Regions from separate parts of the Janthinobacterium sp. GMG2 genome, predicted to be linked through region 2. Evidence: riboswitches for the same ligand, from Rfam matches in the RefSeq annotation. Region 2 holds a riboswitch; the other holds the start of a gene.
The links. A riboswitch is a leader RNA that binds a small molecule or an ion and turns the genes downstream of it on or off. The one in region 2 is predicted to bind thiamine pyrophosphate.

Region 1: another riboswitch for thiamine pyrophosphate. It lies ahead of thiC (phosphomethylpyrimidine synthase ThiC); the one in region 2 lies ahead of SKZ59_RS21005 (TonB-dependent siderophore receptor).

What each region holds. Positions count from the first base shown of each region.
Region 1 is NZ_JAXAWA010000009.1:155,687-167,586, forward strand. It holds gene SKZ59_RS26260 (UvrD-helicase domain-containing protein) at 1-81, opposite strand, end outside; gene SKZ59_RS26265 (hypothetical protein) at 190-465, shown strand; gene SKZ59_RS26270 (hypothetical protein) at 462-1,316, opposite strand; gene SKZ59_RS26275 (S-(hydroxymethyl)glutathione dehydrogenase/class III alcohol dehydrogenase) at 1,501-2,607, opposite strand; gene SKZ59_RS26280 (ANTAR domain-containing response regulator) at 2,694-3,326, opposite strand; gene thiE (thiamine phosphate synthase) at 3,405-4,016, opposite strand; gene thiD (bifunctional hydroxymethylpyrimidine kinase/phosphomethylpyrimidine kinase) at 4,027-4,782, opposite strand; gene SKZ59_RS26295 (thiazole synthase) at 4,791-5,582, opposite strand; gene thiS (sulfur carrier protein ThiS) at 5,598-5,810, opposite strand; gene thiC (phosphomethylpyrimidine synthase ThiC) at 5,822-7,735, opposite strand; TPP riboswitch at 7,815-7,930, opposite strand; gene SKZ59_RS26310 (hypothetical protein) at 8,014-8,271, opposite strand; gene SKZ59_RS26315 (response regulator) at 8,310-9,116, opposite strand; gene SKZ59_RS26320 (ATP-binding protein) at 9,145-11,049, opposite strand; gene SKZ59_RS26325 (Crp/Fnr family transcriptional regulator) at 11,095-11,835, opposite strand.
Region 2 is NZ_JAXAWA010000006.1:99,301-111,200, forward strand. It holds gene SKZ59_RS20955 (ATP-binding cassette domain-containing protein) at 1-1,123, shown strand, start outside; gene SKZ59_RS20960 (chemotaxis protein CheW) at 1,159-1,641, opposite strand; gene arfB (alternative ribosome rescue aminoacyl-tRNA hydrolase ArfB) at 1,837-2,235, shown strand; gene SKZ59_RS20970 (flagellar assembly protein A) at 2,236-4,095, opposite strand; gene SKZ59_RS20975 (hypothetical protein) at 4,256-4,645, opposite strand; gene ompR (two-component system response regulator OmpR) at 4,909-5,610, shown strand; gene SKZ59_RS20985 (sensor histidine kinase) at 5,624-6,982, shown strand; gene SKZ59_RS20990 (Imm26 family immunity protein) at 7,081-7,560, opposite strand; gene SKZ59_RS20995 (hypothetical protein) at 7,686-7,991, opposite strand; gene SKZ59_RS21000 (iron-containing alcohol dehydrogenase) at 8,134-9,291, shown strand; TPP riboswitch at 9,359-9,456, shown strand; gene SKZ59_RS21005 (TonB-dependent siderophore receptor) at 9,542-11,689, shown strand; gene SKZ59_RS21010 (ATP-binding protein) at 11,686-11,900, opposite strand, start outside.

The DNA of each region.
Region 1 (11,900 bases), on a different contig from region 2:
TGCCAGGATCAGCGCATGCTGCGCCGGCAAGGTGACGGCAGCCAATTGTTCGGGATTGAGGTTGTGAAGAAGATTTTGCATCCCATGATTATACCGGCATGGCTAAAAATACTGTGCATTTGTCCAGCGGTCGCGGCATTTTACCCACGCGCGCTACAATCGCCATCCCGACACCGCAGCCTGTATACCATGACACCACCGACCCACCTCGACGGCGCCCGCGTACTCGCCTGGGCCTGGTCCGACCAGCCCTTCGGCCACGTCACCAATGAGCATGGTGGCGTCCTCACCGCTATCCACGGCCTGGCCGTGTGCCGCTACGCAGACGAAGCGCGCGTCTACCGTTTCAGCTGCGACGCGCAGTGGGAAACGGTGCAGGATGACGTGTATGCCAGCGAGGACGACGCCAGGGAGCAGTTGCCGGCGCAATACCGCGCCGTGGCCGCCACCTGGAATCTTGCTTAGCGCACCAGCTTCGCCTTGCCTTCGCTGAGCGCCTGGGCGATTACCTGGCGCGTGGTCTTGTCGGCGATCTTGACGACTTTTTCCTGCTGGCGGCCCAGGTCGCCCATTTGCTTGCCCAGCGCTTCCATCGGCTTGCTGCGCTGCTCCATCTGGCGTGACATCTGCTCCGCTTTCTCGGCCTCGCGCTCGTGCACGTCGGCGATGCGGTCGTTGATCTCTTCCATCTCTTCCTGCGCATCTTCCATCTGCTGCTGCAGGCGCTCCACGTCGCGCTCGGCCGCGCGGCGCGCCGTGTCGCTCGTCGCCAGCGCCTGGCGGCGCGAGGCGTCACCGAGCTTGCGGCCCAGTTCCTGCTGCTGGCGGCCCAGCGCGCGCAGCTGTTCCGACTCGCGCGCGCTGCCTTTTTCCAGGCTGCGGGCGCCCATCTTGCGGCCCATTTCGCCCATGGCCTTGCCATGCGCGCCCATTTGATCGCCGAGCGCGCTCATCTCCTTGCCGAGCTGTTTCGAAGGCTGCCATGCCGTGCGCACCTTGCCCAGCAAGGCCGCATCCTGCAGCACATAGGCCTGCCCCTGGTCGCGGAACCACAGGAACGGTCCTTTGATCGAGCGCTTGAGCTTTTCCACCTGCTGCGAGTGAATATCGCTGTCGACGACGATGACGCCCTCGCTATCCGTGGCGCCGTCGACGAGCGCATAGCTTTCGCCCTTGTCGATCGAACGGCTGACCTGCACGCTGGGCGCGGCCGGCGGGGCAGGCGGTGTCGGCGGCTGCGGCGGCTGCACGGCCAGCGCGCTGCCGCCAAGCAGGATACCGGCCAGGCTGAGGATCAAACGATAGGAAGTGGACATGGCTGCCTCGTCGCAAAAGTAGTGGAGCATTGACTTTAGCGGCGGATGGAGCACGGCTCCAGCGCGGTGCGACAGGCTGCAAAAAGACCTGCCTGGATGGCAAACACGGACGATGGATGGAACGCGGGGCAAAAAAAACGGAGGCCGCAGCCCCCGCAAAACACCGTGGTACGGCGTATTTACATTAGTACAAGACGACGGAGCGGATCGATTCGCCGCTCTTCATCAGGTCGAAGCCCTGGTTGATGTCGTCGAGCTTCAGGCGGTGCGTGATCAGGTCGTCGATGTTGAGCTTGCCTTCCATATACCAGTCGACGATCTTCGGCACGTCCGTGCGTCCCCGTGCGCCGCCGAAGGCGGAACCTTTCCACACGCGCCCCGTCACCAGCTGGAATGGACGGGTGGAAATTTCCTGGCCCGCTGCCGCCACGCCGATGATGATGGACTGGCCCCAGCCCTTGTGGCAGCACTCGAGCGACTGGCGCATGGTGGTGGTGTTGCCGATGCATTCAAACGAATAGTCGGCGCCGCCGTCCGTCAGCTGCACAATCGTGTCGACCACATTTTCCACCTCATTGGCGTTGACGAAATGCGTCATGCCGAACTTGCGCGCGATGGCCTGGCGGGCCGGGTTGATGTCCACGCCGATGATCTTGTCGGCGCCGACCATCTTGGCCGCCTGGATCACGTTCAAACCAATGCCGCCCAGACCGAACACGACCACGTTGGCGCCCGCCTCGACCTTGGCCGTGAACAGCACGGCGCCCACGCCGGTGGTGACGCCGCAGCCGATGTAGCAGACCTTGTCGAATGGTGCGTCTTCGCGGATCTTCGCCAGAGCGATTTCCGGCACGACGATGTAATTCGAGAACGTGGACGTGCCCATGTAGTGGAAGATGGGCTTGCCGTCGATGGAAAAGCGCGATGTCGCGTCCGGCATCAGGCCGCGGCCCTGGGTCGAGCGGATCGACTGGCACAAATTGGTTTTTTGCGACAGGCAGAATTTGCACTGGCGGCATTCCGGCGTGTACAGGGGAATGACGTGGTCATCCTTTTTCAGGCTTTTCACGCCCGGCCCCATGTCGACGACGATGCCGGCGCCTTCATGGCCCAGGATCGACGGGAAGATGCCTTCCGGATCGGCGCCCGACAGGGTGTAATAATCCGTGTGGCAAATGCCCGTGGCCTTGATCTCGACCAGTACCTCGCCCTCGCGCGGGCCGGCCAGGTCGACTTCCTCGATGGTCAAAGGCGCGCCCGCCTTCCATGCAATCGCTGCTTTGGTTTTCATGTGTGTCCTGTGCTGTGTATGGTTGAACCGGGCGCGCCAAGGCGCCGTATCGCCACATCATAGCAAAGCAGGCGCCAGTAAAACGCTTACTTGGTTTTCGCGCGGTTCAAAAAGGCGCCGTGCAAGCCGTTCAGGGTTTCCTCGGCCAGCAGCAGCTGGCTGGCGATTTCATTGATCTTGCGGCGGCTGGAACGGGCATGGTCGCGCAGCACTTCGAAAGCCGTGTTGCGGTCCGTCTGAAACTTGCCCATCAACAAACCGACTGCCAAACTCGTTTCGCGTCCGGCGGCCAGGGCCGCGTTCAGGTTCAGCTCGGTGCGGCGCAGCTGGCGGATTTCGTCCGCACGGGCCAGGCCCGCTTCGAACGCGGGCATCAAGCGGCCTTCGTCGACGGGTTTCACCACATAGCCGACGGCGCCGTAGGCCGCCGCCTGCTTGCCCGACTCGCTGTCGCCGCTGCCGGACAGGAACATGAACGGCACGGCCGTCTCGCCATGCAGGCGCTTGGCCAGTTCCAGGCCGGACATGCCCGGCATGTGGATGTCGAGCAAGGCCAGGTCCGGCTCGCGCTGGGCGATCAGCTGCAGCGCCACTTCGGCCGAATGGGCCAGGGCTGTTTCGTAGCCGGCATGGCGCAGGACTTCGCCGAGGAACTCCAACAGGAGCTGGTCATCGTCAACGATCAGGATAAGGCGTTTCGCGGCGGCTGGCTGGCTCATGGGTGGGGGACCTCGGTAATGAATGATGTTCTTATTATATGCCGATTATTCGCCCAAACCAGCCTTGCACGCCACTGTTCATGCCGCAAACAATTGATTGAATTGCTGCACCGCAATATCCACATCTTCCGCCTGATAGACGCTAGTGATGGCCGCCACCATGTCGGCACCGCGCGCGGCCAGCGGCGCGGCGTTCTCCGGCGTCATGCCGCCGATCACCACGCAAGGCAAGGCGATCTCGCGTTTCGCCTGCAGCACGATGTCGAGCGGTGTCGTGACCGGATACTTTTTCACCAGCGATGGATAAAAGCCGCCGAAGGCCACATAGCTGGCGCCGCCCGCCTCCGCCGTTCGTGCCAATGCCATGTCGCCATAGCAGGAAGCGCCGACGATCTTGTCCTTGCCCAGGCGCGTGCGCACCTGTGCCACGGACGCATCCGTGCCGCCCACGTGCACGCCGTCCGCGTCGAGCTCTTCGCACAGCTCGATGAAGTCGTTGATGATGAAAGGCACGCCATACTTGCGGGCCAGGTCCAGCAAGGCGCCCGCCTGCTCGCGCCGCTGATCCGCTTCCGCGCTCTTGTGGCGGTATTGCAGGAAGGCCACGCCTTCCTGCAAGGCTTGCTCGCTCACGTCGAGCAGGCGGTCGGTGTCGTCCCAGTTCGGGGTGACCAGATACAGTCCACGCATGATATTTCCCTTATTGAATGAATCGTTGCGGCATCAGCTGGCCTGGCGCAATCGCATACGCGCCAGCCAGGGCCGCATGGCAATAGCATTGTGCGCCATCGAGTGCCTCTTGCATCGGCACGCCTTGCGCCAGGCGCGCCGCGATGGCGGACGCCAAAGTGCAGCCGCTGCCGTGAAATTCGCCGGGCAAGCGCGGCCAGCGCCACTCGCGCTCGCTGCCAGCGCCATCGAGCCAGCGGTTGACGATCATCTCGCCTTCGCCATGGCCGCCCGTCACCAGCACGTTCTCACAGCCTTGCGCCAACAGATATTCCGCGCCGCCGAGGGCCAGCGCTTCCGGCCCGTTCGGTACGATGACGGTCGTCACCGGCAGCAAGGGCGCCAGCGCCAGCACGGCATCGTCCCGGCTCAGCACGTCGCCATGGCCGCTGGCCAGCACGGGGTCGAGCACGACAGGCAAGCTTGGGCGAATCAGCCGCAATTGCGCGATCAGTTGCGCAATGACGGCCGCATTCGCGGCGCTGCCGGGAATGCCGATCTTCACGGCATCGATGCTGATCTTGTCGATCAGCGCCTGCGCCTGCCGGCGCAGCAATTCCGGCGCCACCGGCTCGACGCCGAAGACCCTGTCGTTGTCCTGCACCGTCAGCGCCGTGATGACGGGCAAGGCATGCGCGCCCTGCGCCGCAATGGCCACGATATCGGCGGCGATGCCGGCGCCACCCGACGGATCGGCGCCGGCAAACACGAGCACAGTGTGGCGCATCGGCATCGTCACGCCAAGCGGCCCGCCATCGGCGACGATGGCGACGCGGCAAATTTACGGGGCATGCGGCCCGCCAGAAATGCTTCGCGCCCGGCCCGCACGGCCAGCTTCATCGCATGCGCCATGCGCACGGGATCGCGCGCGCCAGCAATGGCCGTATTCATCAGCACGCCATCGCAGCCGAGTTCCATGGCAATGGCCGCATCGGACGCCGTGCCCACGCCAGCATCGACGAGCACGGGCACTTTCGCCTGGTCGATGATCAGCGACAAGTTCCACGGATTCAAGATGCCCATGCCCGAGCCGATCAAGGACGCGAGCGGCATGACGGCCACGCAGCCGATGTCTTCCAGAATCTTCGCCTGGATCGGGTCGTCGCTGCAGTAGACCATCACGTCAAAGCCATCCTTGACCAGCGCCTCGGCCGCGATCAAGGTTTCCGGCATGTGCGGGAACAGGGTCTTTTCATCACCGAGCACTTCCAGTTTCACCAGATTGCGTCCGCCCAGAAGCTCGCGCGCCAGTTGCAGGGTGTAGACGGCGTCCTTGGCGTTGTAGCAGCCAGCCGTGTTCGGCAAAATCGTATACTGGTCGGGCGGCACGAAGTCGAGCAGGCTGGGCGCGTTCGGGTCTTGCCCGATATTCACGCGCCGGATCGCCACCGTGATGATCTGCGCCTCGGCCGCATCCGTCGCTTCGCGCGTCTGCGGTAAATCCTTGTACTTGCCGCTACCGACCAGCAAGCGCGATTGATACTGTTTTCCTGCAATGGTCAGCAGGTCGTTTTTATTACTGTTCATTGCTTTTTCCTTAGTTCAGCCGCCGCCGATGGCGCGTACTATTTCAACCTGGTCTTGTACTTGCAAAACCTGCCCCTGCCACGCCTTGCGCGGCACGACATTGCGGTTGACGGCCAGCGCCAGCGCCTGGTTTTCCAGCGACAGGGCGGCGATCAATTGGTCCAGGGTTTGCCCCGGCGGCACCTGGTACGGTGCGCCGTTGAGCGTGATGTTGATGAATGCAGGCATCACGCTCTCCCTCAGACCTTGCGGTACAGCTCGGCGCCGTTCTTGATGAATTCGATGGCCTTGACTTCCATGCCCTGCTTGAGCGCCTTGTCTTCCGCGATGCCCATGCCGGCCGCGTATTCGCGCACTTCCTGCGTGATCTTCATCGAGCAGAAATGGGGGCCGCACATGGAGCAGAAATGCGCCACCTTGGCTGAATCCTTGGGTAGGGTTTCATCGTGGAATTCACGCGCCTTGTCCGGGTCCAGGCCGATGTTGAACTGGTCATCCCAGCGGAATTCAAAGCGGGCTTTCGACAGCGCGTTGTCGCGGATTTGCGCGCCCGGATGGCCCTTGGCCAGGTCGGCCGCGTGCGCCGCAATCTTGTAGGTAATGATGCCGTCCTTGACGTCCGCCTTGTTGGGCAGGCCCAGGTGTTCCTTCGGCGTCACGTAGCACAACATGGCCGTGCCATACCAGCCGATCATGGCAGCGCCGATGCCCGAAGTGATGTGGTCGTAGCCGGGCGCGATATCGGTCGTCAATGGCCCCAAGGTATAGAACGGCGCTTCGCCGCACTGTTCCAGCTGCAAGTCCATGTTTTCTTTAATGAGCTGCATCGGTACGTGGCCAGGCCCCTCGATCATCACTTGCACATCGTGCTTCCAGGCGACTTGCGTCAGCTCACCCAGGGTTTTCAGTTCGCCCAGCTGCGCCTCGTCGTTGGCGTCGTAGATGGAACCCGGGCGCAAGCCGTCGCCCAGCGAGAACGACACGTCGTACGCTTTCATGATTTCGCAAATCTCTTCGAAATGCGTGTACAGGAACGATTCCTGGTGGTGTGCCAGACACCATTTCGCCATGATGGAGCCGCCGCGCGACACGATGCCCGTCAAGCGCTTGGCCGTCATCGGCACGTAGCGCAGCAGCACGCCCGCGTGGATGGTGAAGTAATCGACGCCCTGCTCGGCCTGCTCGATCAGGGTGTCGCGGAAGATTTCCCAAGTTAAATCTTCGGCCTTGCCATTGACCTTTTCCAGTGCCTGGTAGATGGGCACGGTGCCGATCGGCACGGGACTGTTGCGCACGATCCATTCGCGCGTCTCGTGGATGTGCTTGCCGGTCGACAGATCCATCACGTTATCGCCGCCCCAGCGGATGGCCCAGGTCATCTTTTCCACTTCCTCGCCGATCGACGAGGTGACGGCCGAGTTGCCGATATTCGCGTTGATTTTCACGAGGAAATTGCGGCCGATAATCATCGGCTCGACTTCCGGATGGTTGATGTTGGCGGGGATGATGGCGCGGCCGCGGGCAATTTCCTCGCGCACGAATTCCGGCGTGATCTCGGCCGGGATGCTGGCGCCAAACGACTGGCCCGGATGCTGGCGGCCCATCAGGTCGGCCAGGCGCTCGCCCATGGGACCGGACGCTTTCAGCTCACGCAAATATTCCTGGCGGCGCATGTTTTCGCGGATGGCCACGAATTCCATTTCCGGCGTGATGATGCCCTGGCGCGCGTAATGCATTTGCGTCACGTTCTTGCCGGCGATGGCGCGGCGCGGCTTGCGGTGCAGGTTGAAACGCAGTTCGGCCAGCTTCGGGTCCGCCAGGCGGGCGATGCCGTAGTCGGAGGTCGGGCCCGGCAATTCTTCCGTATCGGCACGTTCGACGATCCACGGCAGGCGCGGCGTATCGAGGCCCGAGCGGATGTCGATCTGCACGTCCGGGTCCGTGTACGGGCCGGAAGTGTCGTAGACGTAGATCGGCGGATTCTTTTCGCCGCCGAACGACGCTTCCGTGTCGGACTGGCTGATCTCGCGCATGGGCACGCGGATGTCGGGGCGGCTGCCTTCAACATAGATCTTGCGCGAATTGGGCAGCGGAGCGATGGCGGCTTCGTCGACCGTGGCGGTGGCGGAGAGGAATTTCGGGTTGGCGTTCATTTTGGCTCCTTGGCTAGACTATTTTTAAGCCTGGAGCCAGCTAAGGAGGTTCGGAATCACGCACGCGGAAAGGCGGGGTGCGTTCATCCTAAAGCTTCCCTTCGCTGGCATTATCCAGATCAGGTTCGGAGGGTATTTCTCACCCGCGCTTGCACTGTGTTTCCACAGCGAAAGGCAGGACCCCTAGCGTTTGCCGCCTTGCGGCAGCGAGCCAATTATACGCGGTTCACGCCGCGCGGCCAGATGATTTCTTGCAGGTGTCGTCTTTGTACATCGCTCTACTTCTTCTTGCCCCAGCGCCAGCTGGTCGGTTCGCCCTTCAGCTGGCAGATGAAAATGAGCACGGCAACGATGGCCACTTCATAGACGATGTAGCCGACCAGCATGGTCTGCGGCGGGAACAGAAAAGCGCCGCAGGCGAACAGCGCCAGCGCGGCCAGGAACACCAGCCAACCCTGCCACGTGATGGGCAAGCCCCAGCCCCAGCCATAGGTCTTGGCGGGGAACCAGTATTGCGGCCTTGATTTGTCAGTCATGATTTTTCCTGGTCAGTATCGATAGCACCCAGTATAAATCAGGCAATGCGATGGCGCTCCGTGACATCGAGGCCGATGCCGCGGTAGCCGATGAAGCGGCTGCCATTGTCGAACATCGGTTCGCCGCTCACTTGCAGGTACTGCGTGCTGCCGTCGAGATTGGCGCGGCTGTAGATGAAATCGAGAAACGGTTCGCGCGCGGCAATTTTTGCGTCGAGCAAGGCGCGCTCGGTGGCATTCCAGCGCTGCGGCTCCTGCTCGCTGCCGATGCCCAGCATTTCAGCCACGGGGCCGGAAAAGCGCGTCAGGTTGCCCTGCGCATCCTGTTCCCAGTACCAGTCGGATGACAGTTCCGTGAAACGCTGGAAGCGCGCTTCGCTTTCGCGCAGCTCCGCCGTGCGTTCTTCCACCATCTGCTCGAGCGACTTATTGTATTCGGCCAGCTTCTGGTACAGCAGGCGCACTTCCAGCATGTTGTGGATGCGCGTTTTCACTTCCACCAGGTCGAACGGTTTGCTGACGAAGTCCTTGGCGCCAGCCTGCAGCGCGCGCAGTTTGTGGCCGGGCTGGGCCGTGATCACCAGCACGGGCAGATAGCTGCCCGCCTCGATGTCGCGCAAGCCTTCCATGACTTCGAAGCCATCCATTTCCGGCATCTGCAAGTCGAGCAGGATCAGGTCGTAGCGGTGCTGCTGGTGCAGCGCGCGCACGGCTTGCGGGTCCATGGTGGACGTGATGCGCGTATAGCCGGCATTGCGCAGCACCTGTTCCAGCAGCATGACGTTCGCCTCCTGGTCATCGACGATGAGGATGCTGGCGTTCAGGATCTCGGTGGCTTGAAGCATGGCGGTATTCCTAAAAATAAATGCTGAATTAGCGTATTGCGTGAATGTCGTCGGCCAGGCCGTGCGCGGCCGCATGGTGCAGGGCCACGTCGAGCGCATCCATGAATTCGACGACCTTGATCGGCTTGGTCAGGTAGCGGAAGAAGCCCGCTTCCAGGCCCTTCTCGATGTCGCGCGGCACGGCGTTGGCCGACAGGGCCATCACGGGAATATGGCTCGTGAGCGGGTCGTCATGCAGGATATGCAGGGCGCCAAAGCCGCTGATGCCGGGCAAGTTGATGTCCATCAGGATCACGTCCGGCTGATACGTGCGCGCCAGGTCGATGCCCAGGTGCGCATCGATGGCCGTGAGCAGTTTCAAATCGCTGCGGCGCGCGATCAATTGCTCCACCAGCGCCAGGTTGGCGGGATTGTCTTCCACGTACAGCAAGGTGCGCTGGCTTTCCTGCGGCTCCTGCACCTGCGGCAGCGCGTCGCCATCGCCCAGCACCAGGGCCGGCGCACTGCTGGCGGCCAGCTCGAACCAGAACGTGGTGCCCACGCCGACCGTGCTGTCGACGCCGATAGTGCCGCCCATCAATTCGACCAATTGCTTGGTGACGACGAGGCCGATACCCGTGCCCTCTTCCGTGCTGTTTTCCTGGCCCAGGCGGTTGAAGGGCTGGAACAGCTGGGCCACCTGGCCCGCATCGAGACCGGCGCCGCTGTCGCGCACGCTCACGCGCACACGCTCGCCATGCCGGCTGCATTCGACGGTGACGGCGCCGCCGCCCTGGTTGTACTTGATGGCGTTCGACAGCAGGTTGACCATCACCTGTTTCACGCGCGTGCGGTCCGCATGCACATAAAATGCCTGGCCGCAGCGGGGGAAATGCATGCGGATGCCGCGCTTTTCCGCCTGCGGCGCGATCATCGCCTGGCAATCCTGCAGCACGTCGAGCAGCGACATCGCTTCCTGCGACAAGGTGACCTTGCCCGATTCGATCATGGCCAGGTCGAGGATTTCATTGATCAGGCGCAGCAGATACCAGCCACCCTTGAGGATTTGTTCGATCGAGCGCTGCTGCGGCACGGTGGGCGGCGGCACGTCGGACGCCATCAGCTGTGCAAAGCCCAGCACGGCATTCAGCGGCGTGCGCAATTCATGGCTCATGCTCGACAGGAATTCGGACTTGGCGCGGTTGGCCTTTTCCGCCACCTGGCGCGCCTTCTTCAACTCCGCATTGTTGGTCTCGACCAGCGAGCGTGTGTACGCCTGCTGCTCCTGCAGGCGCTGGTCCAGCAAGGCCTGTTCCGCCTCGACCTGCTTGCGAGCCGTGTTGTCCGTGCCGATCAGCAAGTAACCGATGACCTTGCTTTGCGCATCGCGCAAGGCCGTCACGGAGACGATGGCGGGGAAACGGCTGCCATCCTTGCGGATGTAGGTCAGTTCATAGATGTCTTCGATGCCGCGCGTGGCCTTGAACACGAGCGCTTCCACGCCAGGCGTGATGACGGTGTCGAGTTCGGCACTGAGGGCGGCGGCGCGCGCAACGATTTCCTGCGCATCAGAAATACCGGCCGGCGTCAGCTTGTCGACCACGTCGCTCGCCGCATAGCCGAGCATGCGTTCTGCGCCCACATTGAAAATCTGGATCACGCCCTGCGCATCGGTGGCGATGCACGAGAAATTGGCGCTGTTGAAAATCGCATCCTGCAAGGCGCCCGCCTTGAGCAACTGGCGCGGCAGGCTGGCCGCCAGGGTGCGGCGGTACAGCGCCACGAGCAGCATCAGCAGCAAGAAGACCAGCGCGTCGATGACGCAGGCCGTTTCGAACGGCGCGCGCCAGGCCAGCAGGCCGATGGCCAGCAGCACGATGGCGCTGAACGAAAACGCCAGCGCCATGGGCCAGCGCGACGGTGCGCGCGGGGGAATGTTTTCAACAGATTGCATGGGATAGCCCGGGCTGTGACAACGATAAAAGAGAGGATGCGGTGTTCAAAGCGCCTGGCGCTGGCGCACGTCCGACAGCAGGCGCGTGAATTCCTTCTTCACCACGCCATAGCATTCGCACACATGGCCTTCGAGACCGGCGCGGTCCAGCACGGAAATATGGCCACGTCGGTAGCTGATGAAGCCCCGCGTCTGCAAACGCCCGGCCGCTTCCGTCACGCCTTCGCGGCGCACGCCCAGCATGTTGGCAATCAACTCCTGTGTCATCGTCAACTCGCGGTTCGGCAGGCGGTCCATGGTCAGCAGCAGCCAGCGGCACAGCTGCTGTTCCACCGTATGGTGGCGGTTGCACACGGCCGTCTGCGACATTTGCGTGATCAGCGCTTGCGTATAGCGCAGCAGCAAGCGCATGACGGGACCGGCGCGGTCGAATTCCTCCATCAGCAAATGCGCCTTCAGCCGGTAGCCGACGCCGCCCGTCTGCACGACGGCGCGGCTCGGCGTCGAATTGCCGCCCATGAACAGCGACACGCCCACGACACCCTCATTGCCGACGCCGGCAATTTCCGACGAGCCGCCGTTTTCCAGCAGGTAGTGAATGGAAACGATGGCCGTGGTGGGGAAATACACATGCTGCAGCTTGTCGCCCGAATCGTAGATCACGTCACCGAGCAGCATCGGCACTTGCTCCAGGTGAGGGGCCAGGCGCGCGAAATCAGCGTCGAGCATGGCGGCGAGCAAATGGTTTTGATTCGGGTTGTGCAGCTGGGCATGCGGACTCGACATGGGCAGGTTTCCTGTTTTCCAGTCGTCAGCTAGGGGATCGATGAAAGGCGTCCGAACGAGGGGCG
Region 2 (11,900 bases):
GGAAGAACTGGCGCCACTGCGCGCCGCCGCCGAATTCTCGTTCGAATTCCGCGAGCCGCTGAGCGCGCCGAACCCGCTGCTGGTGATGGAAGACGTCGATGCAGGCTACAAGATCGAGAACGAAGCGACGGGCGAGATCACGCATAAAACCATCGTCAACGGCATCAAGTTTTCGCTGCAGATCGGCCAGCGTATCGGCTTGCTGGGCCAGAACGGCGCCGGCAAATCGACCCTGATCAAGACCATCGCCGGCGAACTGATGCCGTTGACGGGCGACGCCACCATGGGCAAGGGCCTCAACATCGGCTACTTCGCCCAGCACCAGGTGGAAATGCTGCGCCACGACGAATCGCCGCTGTGGCATCTGTCGAAGATCGCCCCGACCGTGCGCGAGCAGGAACTGCGCAACTTCCTGGGCGGCTTCAACTTCCCCGGCAACATGGTCACCGCCTCGATCGCGCCGTTCTCGGGCGGCGAAAAAGCCCGTCTGGCGCTGGCCCTGATCGTCTGGCAGCGTCCTAACCTGCTGCTGCTCGATGAACCGACCAATCACTTGGATCTGGAAACGCGCGAAGCGCTGACGGAAGCGCTGGCCCAGTTCGAAGGCACCCTGGTCGTCGTGTCTCATGATCGCCATTTGCTGCGCGCCACCACGGACGAATTCATCATCGTTGCCGACGGCAAGCTGCAACCGTTCGACGGCGATCTCGATGACTACAAGGACTGGCTGTTCAAGACCAAGCTGGGCAAAGGCACGGACGTGCTGCCGGCCGCAGGCAAGGCCAACAAGACCGATTTCCCCGTGGTCTCGCCCGTCGTTGCCGCAGCAGCCCCTGCCGCGCCCGTGCGCGACAAGCGCAAGGAAGCGGAAGAGCGCCAGAAAGCCGCCGCTTTGCGCAAGCCGATCGAAAACAAGATCAAGCGCCAGGAAGAGCAGATCGCCAAGCGCAATGCGCAAAAGGCGGAAACCGATGCCAAGCTGGGCGAACCGACCATCTATGACGCGGCCAACAAGGCGAAATTGAAGCAACTGCTGGCCGACCAGACCTTCTTCACCAAGGATCTGGCGCAGCTGGAAGCGGAATGGCTCGATCTGCAGGATCAGTTGGAAAAGCTCGGCTAACACCAAACACAAAGACGACCCCAGGGTCGTCTTTTTTATGCCGCCTGCATGGGGCTGGGGCTGCGGATCGCCATCAGGCGGTCGATGTCGACGAGGATCAATCGGCGCCCCGCCACCGTGCCCAGGCCCAGCAGGTAATCGGCTTCCGCCTCGCCCAGGCCGGGCACGGCGGCGATGTCGCCGGGTGCCAGGCTGACGATATCGGTGACGCCATCGACCACCATGCCCATCACGCCATTGCTCAGCTGCAGGATGATCACGTCGGTGGCCGGATCGGGCGCACCGTGGGCACTGCCGAACGCGGCGCGCATGTCGACGATGGGGATGATCACGCCGCGCGAGACGGCCACGCTGTGCAGCACTTCCCCTTCCGAGGAAAAACGGTCGAGCTCCTTGAGGGGGCGCAATTCCCGCACGCAGCGGTAGTCGAGGCCGTATTCAAGGCCGCCCAGCCGGAAGCTCAGGTACTGCGTCAGGGATTGCGCGGTTGCGGCGCCAGGCGTGATCGTGGGCTGCATGGTGTTCCTTTCATCCGGTAAGCGCTGCCAGGATGCGCAGTGGCGCAACGTTGGCCCCATGCTAACCAGCATCGCCGCACGCGGCGTTGAGAAACATCAACTTTCCCGGAAGACATCATCGGCTGGCCGCCCGGCATTGCGCCGGCGCAGCCATCTTCCCTTACAATACCCACATCATTCCCCCACAGGCAGGCCATGCAACACCTCGTCAATCCCGCTGAAGTTGAATTTTCCGCCATCCGCGCCCAGGGCCCGGGCGGGCAGAACGTCAACAAGGTGTCCAGCGCCATCCATTTGCGCTTTCCGATCGCCGCCTCGTCGCTGCCGGAAGCGTACAAGGAACGGCTGCTGGCCCTGCGCGACAGCCGCATCAGCAAGGATGGCGTGCTGGTGCTCAAGGCGCAGCAATCGCGCAGCCAGGAGCAGAACAAGGAAGAAGCGTTGCGGCGCTTGCAGGAAATCATCGACAGCGTGACCTTCCTGCCCGCCGTGCGCCGCGCCACCAAGCCCACGCGCAGCTCGCAGCGGCGCCGCCTCGACAGCAAGAGCACGCACAGCGTGCTCAAGCAATCACGCGGCAAGGTCACGGACTGATTACGGCGGCGGCTGATAGGTCCAGTCCAGGCTGCCCGTGCTGTCCGCGAATACGGGCTGCGTGGCCGGCGTAGCGCTGCGCAGCAAGGCCTTGATTTCCTTCGGCGGCCGGTCGTAGACCTTGGCCGGCCCGGGCGGCACGACCAGGGTGCGTACCGTCGTCTCGCCATCGACCAGGCCCAGGCTGCAGCGCGACTGGCCCGCCGTCGCTTGCCGCTCCTGGCGTACTTGTTCCACCAGCGCCAGCATCTGCGCGTGCAGGATTTCCGACTGTTTCACCTCCACGCGCAGCCGCGCGACCTCTTTCAGGACGGGAGCGATGCGCGCGGCCAGCTTGTCGTACTGCAGCTGTTGCGCTGGCTGCAGTTGCAATTCGCCGCGCCGCAGCTGGCCCGCCAGGGTCAGGTAATTGCGCACCTCGGGCAATTGCGCGATGGCATCGATTTCCTGCTGGCGCTTGTGCTGCACCTGCAGGTAGTGCGCCGCCTTCGCCTGGCTTTCCGCAATCTTTTGCTCCAGCGCACTCAGGTCGGGCACGAGGGGAAACAGCAGCATCTCCACCTGCTTGCGGGGACCGGCGCTGCCGATGCGAATGGTGCGCGCCGCCACGGCGCAGCCTTCGGCCAGTTCGATGACGACCTCGTCGGCGATGATCTCGCAATTGCTGGCGCTGTCGATCACCACGCGCGTGCCGGCGATGACGCAGCTTTCCGCACGCTTCACGTGTACTTCGCCGCTCAGCGCCTGCAGCACGGAACCGGAAGCGACGCCCTCGACGCGCACGTCGCCATGCGCATTGAAGGCCGTGCCACCCACCAGGTTACGGTGCAATAAGATCAGCCCGCCATGCGAGTGCAGATGGCCATACACGTCGCCATGGATGGTGATGTCGCTGCCATCGAGCTGGCGCTGCTCCTGCACTTCGCCGTACTCCTCGTAGGCGGCGCGCAGCTTCAGATTGCCCGTGGTGCGGCTGCTGACGCCTTCGCGGCTGACGATCTTGTTTTCGATCGCCATCTTGCCGTGCTCATCGACATTCACATAGCCATCCTGGGTGGCAACGAGGAAATTGCCATCGCTGAAATGCTCGACCGCCGTGCCTGGCCCCGCCACTGTGGCCAGGTCCAGTTCCTGCGGCGCGGGCGGCGGCAGCGCCTTGCCGGCCAGGTCGTAGCCAGGCAAGCCGGGCGTACCGGGCAGCAGACGCAGCAGGCGCGCGTGTTTTTTCACTTGCGGAAAGCGGTTCTTGAAGCTGAGCAAATCCAGGCGGCCATCGGAGCGTTCGCGCGGCGCATCGTCGCGGTGGATGCCTTGCGACACTTCAACGAACTGGGCGTCCCGGCCCGGCTGCGGCGGCAGTACCTGCGCCACCGTGATGCGCTCGGCCTTGCCGCTGGCAAGCATGGCGCGCACGGCCACGCTATCGATACCGTAGTGCACGCCCTTGCACCACAGATCGGCCACCAGCTCGTCAAACTCGCGGCGCGCCGCCACCTGGCCATCCGCGTCCGCAAGCAAGGTTTCAAAGTAAAACTCGGCGCTGTCGCCACGGATCTTGACCTGTTGGTACAGCGCGCGGCGCGGAGGCGGGAACGGCGCCACGCGCACGGCGATGCGCAGCAAGGCATCGCCCTTGGGCGCGGCACGGGGGACAGGGGCGTGAAACAGGGTCAGCAGGAACAAACCGTAATCGAGGCCGGCCAGCAACTGGCCCGACTGGAACAGCTGGTCGACGGCGGCGCGCAGCTGCGCCGGCGCCAGCGACAGGTCCAGGAACACGCCCTCGTCGCGTTGGACCAGACCATGCGGCAAGCCACCTGCGGGGGCCGCATCCGGAACCGGTGTGTCGTCGTCGCTCACCACTTGCCTCCCCCAGCAACAATGTCAGAGAATTACCTCATTGCGTTAGAACAATATCACGGGGCGGGGCCGTGTGCCTGGCTCGGCAATAATGTTGGCGGCCAAATGCAGACAGGGCCATGTCTTGCGAGATGGCCCTGTCGGATGGGGTGCGCGGTGCCTAGCGGCGCGGCGGATTCGAGTAGATGTCCTGGCCCACTTCGTTGATCTGGCGGCGCAGGTCGCGGCGTTCGTCTGGCGTCATGCGGCCCGTGCGGCGCGAAGCGTCGGCGCCTTCGTTGGCGCGGCGCTGCTCTTCGGCGCGCGTGTCGAAACTGCGTGCGTCACGCTGCTCGCGCAGTCGCGTATCATTGCTGTTGCTGCGCTGTACCTGTTCATACCGCTGGGCCTGCATTTGCTGCTGGTCGTCACGGCGCGGTGGCGGCTGGTTTTGTGCCGACGCCAGGCTGGCGACAAACACGGAACACACGGCAAATGCGGACAGCACAGATGTACGTGCGGCAATAGCTGCGCTGGGAGCGGCGTGAATTTTTTTAGTAAAGATATTCATTGAGTTCCTCTTCCGCGATGCCGTATAAACTAAAGCTGATTTCCACTGTGGCCCCAGTGTATGATGCTTTACACGGTGCAGTAAGAGTAATTGGGTAAAGTTTGTAACACTTTGTAATGGGTCGCCACAGCCCCTTGCCGACGCCGCGCGAGGCGTTACTATAGCAACTAATATAAGATAACACGACACCTTAAATGACCACAACCTCCACTACCGGCAGCAATACAACAACGCAATCGATCCACGGCCACCAGGCAAAAATCATGGTGGTCGACGACGATGTGCGCCTGCGCGACCTGCTGCGGCGCTACCTGACCGAACAGGGCTTCAATGTCTTCACGGCAGAGAGCGCGACGGCCATGAACAAGCTGTGGCTGCGCGAACGCTACGACTTGCTGGTGCTCGACCTGATGTTGCCTGGTGAAGATGGCCTGTCGATCTGCCGCCGCCTGCGCGGCGCGGGCGACCAGACGCCGATCATCATGCTGACGGCCAAGGGCGAGGACGTGGACCGCATCGTGGGCCTGGAAATGGGTGCCGACGACTACCTGCCGAAACCATTCAATCCGCGCGAACTGGTGGCCCGCATTGGCGCCGTGCTGCGCCGCAAGGGTCCCGATGAAATCCCGGGCGCGCCGTCGGAAACGCCGCAAACCTTCGAGTTCGGCGACTTCGTGCTGGACCTGGGCACGCGTACCCTGAAAAAGAATGGCGAAACGGTGCCGCTGACGACCGGTGAATTTTCCGTGCTGAAAGTGTTTGCCCGCCATGCGCGCCAGCCGCTGTCGCGCGAAAAACTGATGGAACTGGCGCGCGGCCGCGAATATGAAGTGTTCGACCGCAGCCTGGACGTGCAGATTTCGCGCTTGCGCAAACTGATCGAACCCGACCCGTCGAGCCCGCTGTTCATCCAGACCGTGTGGGGCCTCGGCTACGTCTTCATCCCGGACGGACAGCCGCGCTGATCGCAGGCGAGGCATGATGAAGCTTGTTCCCGATATCAGCCTGGCGCGGCTGAAAAGCGGCCTGTTCTGGCGCACCTTTTTGCTGCTCGGCACCTTGACCACCGTCAGCATGATCACCTGGATCGGCATGATTTCCGTCATCCAGCGCGAGCCGCAGGCGCAGCAGATTTCCGCCCAGATCATTTCCGTCGTCACCATCACGCATGCGGCACTGACGCACTCGGCTCCCGAGCTGCGGCGCGAGCTGCTGTTCGACCTCGTCAGCAATGAAGGCATCCGCATCTTCTCGCTGGAAGAGGACGACCGCATCGAGCCGCCGCCCGACAATTACCTGATGCCCGACATCGAGGCGCTGGTGAAGGCCAAGCTGGGCAAGGACACGCGCTTTTCCGCGCGCGTCAACGGCGTGGCCGGCTTCTGGGTCAGCTTCAAGATCGACGACGACGAATACTGGCTGATGCTGGACCGCGAACGCCTGCGCGGCCTGACGGGCTTCCAATGGCTGGGCTGGGCCAGCCTGGTATCCCTGCTGTCCCTGCTGGGTGCAGCCATCATTTCCAGCCTGATCAATCTGCCGCTGTCGCGTTTGACGGCGGCCGCGCGCGACATCGCCAAGGGCAAGCAGCCGGCGCCGCTGCCGGAAAAGGGCCCGATCGAAATCATCGAGGCGAACCGCAGCTTCAACCAGATGGTCGATGATCTGAAACAGGTGGAATCGGACCGCGCCGTGATTCTGGCCGGCATTTCGCACGACTTGCGCACGCCGCTGGCGCGCATGCAGCTGGAAGTGGAAATGGCCAATCTGTCGGACGAGGCGCGCGAAGGCATCCAGTCCGATATCGGGCAAATGGACGCCATCATCGGCCAGTTCCTCGACTATGCCAAGCCGACGGAAGCGTCGAGTTTTACGGACGTCGACCTCAGCGGCTTGCTCAACGACATGACGCGCGAAGCGATGCGCCTGCCGGACGTGAAGATCAACGCCACCATCGCCGATGGCGCACATGCGATGGGCAACCCCACCGACTTGCGCCGCGTATTGAACAACCTGATCGAGAATGCGCGCCGCTATGGCAAGACGCCGGGCAGCGAGATGACGGAAATCGACATCGCCTGCCACGTACGTACCAGCCACGGCGCAAAAAAGGTGATCATCGAGGTGCAGGACCACGGCACGGGCGTGCCGGCGGAAAAGATCGAGCAGCTGATGAAACCGTTCACCCGCCTCGACACGGCGCGCGGGCAGGCCAACGGTGCCGGCCTGGGCCTGGCCATCGTCGACCGCGTGCTGCTGCGCCACGGCGCCGAATTACAGGTGCGCAACCGCGAAGGCGGCGGCCTGGCGTTTCAGATCAGCTTGCCAGCGGCGTAAAAATAATTGCGCCAGCGGTGCGGGCGATGTAGGTCGGATTGGCGGGAACCGCGTAATCCGACCTACGCTGCGCCAACATCACCGTCACCCAGCAGCAATCAAGCCGACGCCTGCTCCTGCGCCAGCAATTTACTCATCAACAATTCCGTCGCCCCGTAGCCGTACAAGGAATCGCTTTCCATGCCCGGCGTATCGAAGGGAATCGATTCCTCGCGGTTCAGCTTGGCAGGATCGGCGTCCGCATAACTGGCGCGCCAGGCGCGCTGCAAGGATTCGTTGCGGCGGATAAAGGCCGGCATGGGCCAGTCGTCACGGTTCCAGTGGGGACTGTCGCCCAGCAGGGGCCAGCGCTCGTTGAGCAGCGCCATGTCGCCCGTGCGCAGGCGGCGCACGGCCTGTTCCGGCCGCAAGCCTTCCAGCTCTTGCAGCGTGGGCAAGCTGTCGCGCTTCGGTCCGAACATATATGCCAACATGATGCGCCCGGCAGGCGCCCTGCGCGCCACCACGCCGACGGCATAACCGCCGCCCGGCAGGGGCACGGCAAACCAGCTGCCTTCTCGGTATGGTAATGATTTCATTTCTAAAAGCCCCCTGGAATACACCGGACAGTCGCTGCTATCCGGCGTTAAATTTAATTAGGGGCACAGTCTACGCGAAGCGATGCGAAAGTGGCGCATGGTACGCCACAACAACAAACCAATAGTTACAATATTTTCTCGTCATAGTGATACTGGGCAACAATCGGCCCCGCCTTGAACAGCGCTTCCTTCATGGCCGTGTCCAGGCGCGCATCGCGGCGGCGCATCCATTCGAGCAGCATGGCCGCTTCCTTGCGGCTCGTGTCCCCCGCATGCGCGAGCACGCGGCGCAGTTCCGGGTCCGTGCACGCCTCGAAACGCTGGCTATTCAAGTCCAGCGCCTGCAGCGCGGCGATGGTGGCGCCGATGGCGCGGTGCATGTCGAGCGCGGTGGCCGGCAGGCCGGATTCTTCCAGTGGGACGGTGGTCATGCGCATTCCTTTTCGCGTGGTGGTGACATCGGCTGCATTCTCCACCGCGCGGGCGAAAAGCTCAAGCGTCCACGACACGTTTCCACCCGTTCGGCCATAATCATGGCTCAGCAACAGCCTAAACCTCAGCGGCAGGAGCCCCATGTTCAATTTCGACTTTTACAATCCGACGCAAATCCTCTTCGGCCAGGGCCAGATCGCCGCCATCACGGCGCTGATCCCGCCCCAGGCCAGAGTGCTCATGACGTATGGCGGCGGCAGCATCAAGCAGAACGGCGTCTACGATGAAGTCAAGGCGGCGCTGGCCGGGCATACGATGATCGAGTTTGCCGGCATCGAACCCAATCCCAGCTATGAAACCCTGATGCAGGCCGTGGCCCTCGTGAAAAGCGAGCGCATCGATTTCCTGCTGGCCGTCGGCGGCGGCTCTGTGGTCGATGGCACCAAGTTCATCGCCGCCGCCGCCCTGCACGAGGGTGAGGCGTGGGACATCCTGGCCAAGGGCGGCAAGATCGTCGAGGCCGCCCTGCCCTTCGGCACTGTCTTGACGTTACCGGCCACGGGGTCCGAAATGAATGGCTCGGCCGTGATCACGCGCAAGGCCACGCAGGAAAAACGCTCGTTCATGAGCCGCAAGGTGTATCCGAAATTCTCCGTGCTGGACCCGTCGAAAACGTTCACCTTGCCGCTGCGCCAGGTGGGCAATGGCGTCGTCGACGCGTTCGCGCATGTGATGGAGCAATACCTGACCTACCCTGTGAACGCCTCCGTGCAGGACCGCTTTGCCGAAGGCATCCTGCTGACCCTGATCGAGGAAGGCCCGAAGGCGCTGTCGCATCCCGATGACTACGACGTGCGCGCCAACGTGATGTGGAGCGCCACTCTGGCCTTGAACGGCCTGATCGGCGTGGGCGTGCCGCAGGACTGGTCCACGCACGCCATCGGCCACGAATTGACGGCCTTGTACGAGCTCGATCATGCGCAAACCCTGGCCATCATCCTGCCCAGCATGCTGCGCGTGCGCAAGCAGGCCAAGCGCGCCAAGCTGCTGCAGTATGCGGCCCGCGTCTGGGGCCTGGACGGCGGCGACGAAGATGGCCGCATCGAGGCGGCCATCGCGCGCACGGAATTCTTCTTCCGCCACATGGGTGTCAAGACGCGCCTGGCCGACTACGGCCTGAACCATGCGAGTGTGGATGCAGTCGTGTCCGCCCTGGAAGCGCACGGCATGACGGCGCTGGGCGAACAGCGTGAAATCACGCCCGCCATCAGCCGCAAGGTGCTGGAACTTAGCCTGTAGATTCGCACCACACTGTTGTAAAACGGTCAGCCGGGTGGGACAGCTGGCCGTGCTTCATGCTAAGCTGTCATTTCGCTAGGGGTCCTGGAGCAGTCATCCGGGTGAGAGATACCCTTCGTACCTGATCTGGATAATGCCAGCGAAGGAAAGCGCAAAGTACCTCCCTCCTTTGATAGCTCCTGCGTTGGCGCCAGCCGAACAAGCAGCCTGCCGTGCTCTTTACAGAGACGGCTTGAACCACGAGCAATCTATGTCCACACCGAATTTATCCGTTTCTGTTTTGACCCTGGCGATCCTGCACGCGTTTGCCGCACCGGCCTTTGCCGCGAATGACGCCGCCGAAACCGCTGCCCCGCAGGCCCAGAGCATGGCCGAAGTCGTCGTCACGGCCAGCAAGGCGCCGGCCGCCAAGCGCGCCTCCGTCGGTGGTTTTTCCGACGCGCCGCTGCTGCAGACACCGGCGTCCGTCACCGTCATTTCACAGAAAGACATGCAGGACTTGCAGATCCGCAATCTCAGCGATGCCGTCAAGCTCGACGCCAGCATCAACGACGCCTACAACGCTGTCGGCTATGCGGAACAGTTTTCCATCCGCGGCTTCAAGCTCGACAACAATTCCAGCTACCGCAAGGATGGCGTGGCCATTCCTGGCGACACGCAAATTCCGCTGGAAAACAAGGAGCGCATCGAAGTACTGAAGGGCCTGGCCGGCTTGCAGGCAGGCGTGGCCGCGCCGGGCGGCGTGATCGACTTCATCGTCAAGCGCCCCACTGCCGCACCGCTGCGCAGCGTCACCGTGGAAACGCGCGAGCGCGGCACCCTGTATGGCGCCGTCGACCTGGGCGGCCGCCTGGAAGACACGCGCTTCGGCTACCGCGTCAACGTGGCGGCCGAGCGCCTGCGCTCCTACATCAAGGGCGCGGATGGCAACCGCAAGTTCATTTCCGGTGCCTTCGACTGGCAAATCTCGCCGCAAGCGCTGCTGCAACTCGATGCCGACTACCAGGACAAGGCACAGGCGACGGCGCCCGGCTTCCAGCTGCTGAATAACACGACCTTGCCGACCGGCATCAGCGCCGACGCCATGCTCAACCTGCAGCCGTGGACGCGCCCCGTGGAAACTGTCACCAGCAATATCGGCCTGCGCTTCCAGTACGCATTCAATGACGACTGGCGCGCCACCCTGTCGGCCAACCAGCACTCGTTCAAGCGCGACGACTACACGGCCTTCCCGTACGGCTGCAGTGCGCAAGACCTGTACCCTGGCTTCTGCGGCAATGGCGACTACGACGTGTATGACTACCGCAGCCTGGGCGAGACGAAAAAGCCGCTGAGCGCGCAAGCCATGATCCAGGGCAAGTTTGCCACCGGTAGCCTGCGCCATGAATTCACGGCCGGCGTCTCGACCTTCCGCCGCAAGGACCGCGCGGGCCTGTACGTGTACGACTGGGCTGGCGTAAGCAACATCTACCACCCGCAGATCGTCGACATGTCGACGGGTGTGCAAGGCCCCGTGCGCCTGGTGCGCAAGGACACGGAAAACTCCGTCTTCGTGCAGGATATCGTGAGCCTGGCGCCGAGCTGGAAGCTGCATGGCGGCTTGCGCCATATCGACGTCGACGGCTACCAGTATGTACTGAAGGCCGACAAGGAAATCCGCGCCAAGCACGACTTCCTGCTGCCCAACGTGTCGCTCGTCTACACCCCGCTCGACAATATCTCCGTGTATGCGGCCTATTCGCAAGGCATGGAACATGGCGGCACGGCCGACCGCAAGGCGATGAATGCCAACGAGGAACTCACGCCCAGCCGCTCCAAGCAGATCGAGCTTGGCGCGAAGATGGATGTGACGCCGGACTTCATGGTCGCGGCCAGCCTGTTCCAGATCCGCAAGGGCCTGGAATTCCAGAATACCGCAGGCTACTTCGTGCGCGAAGGCCAGGCACAGCACCGTGGACTGGAATTATCGGCCCAGGGCAAGGCAACTTCTAACTTGAGCCTGGGCGCCTCCGTGACAGCCCTGAACAGCCAGCAGTCAGGCACGGGCAATGCGGACCTCGATGGCAAGCGCGTGCCCAACGTGCCGGCCTTCAAGGCAGCCGTGCATGCGGACTACGCCGTGCAGCAGGTGGCAGGCTTGAGCGTGAATGGCAGCTGGGAATTTGCGGGCAAGAAAGCGTTTGAGTACAACAACACGACCTTCGTGCCGTCGTACAACGTGTTCAACCTGGGCGCCGCCTGGGCCACGCGCATCGCCGGCACGCGCACCGTGCTGCGCGCCAGCGTCAACAACGTGGCAGACAAGTTCTACTGGCGCGACGTGACGCCGGAATCGGACGGCTATCTGTATCCGGGCGCCAGCCGCACGTTCAAGGTGTCGGCGCAGTTCGACTTTTAATTGAGGGAAATGGCAGGCGCTGCAGCTAGCGCCTGCTGCAGCAAAGGCGTCGCCTGTTCCAGGCGTGCCTCCAGGCTGTCGTGCAGCACGTGGTAGGCGATGCCGCGCGCGTCGAGCTCGTCGAGCAGGTAGCGGTAGATCAGCTGGCGCACGGCTTCGGACTCGCGCTGCAAGCCGTCGGCCACCCACGGGCTGTCGGGCGCCGTCACCA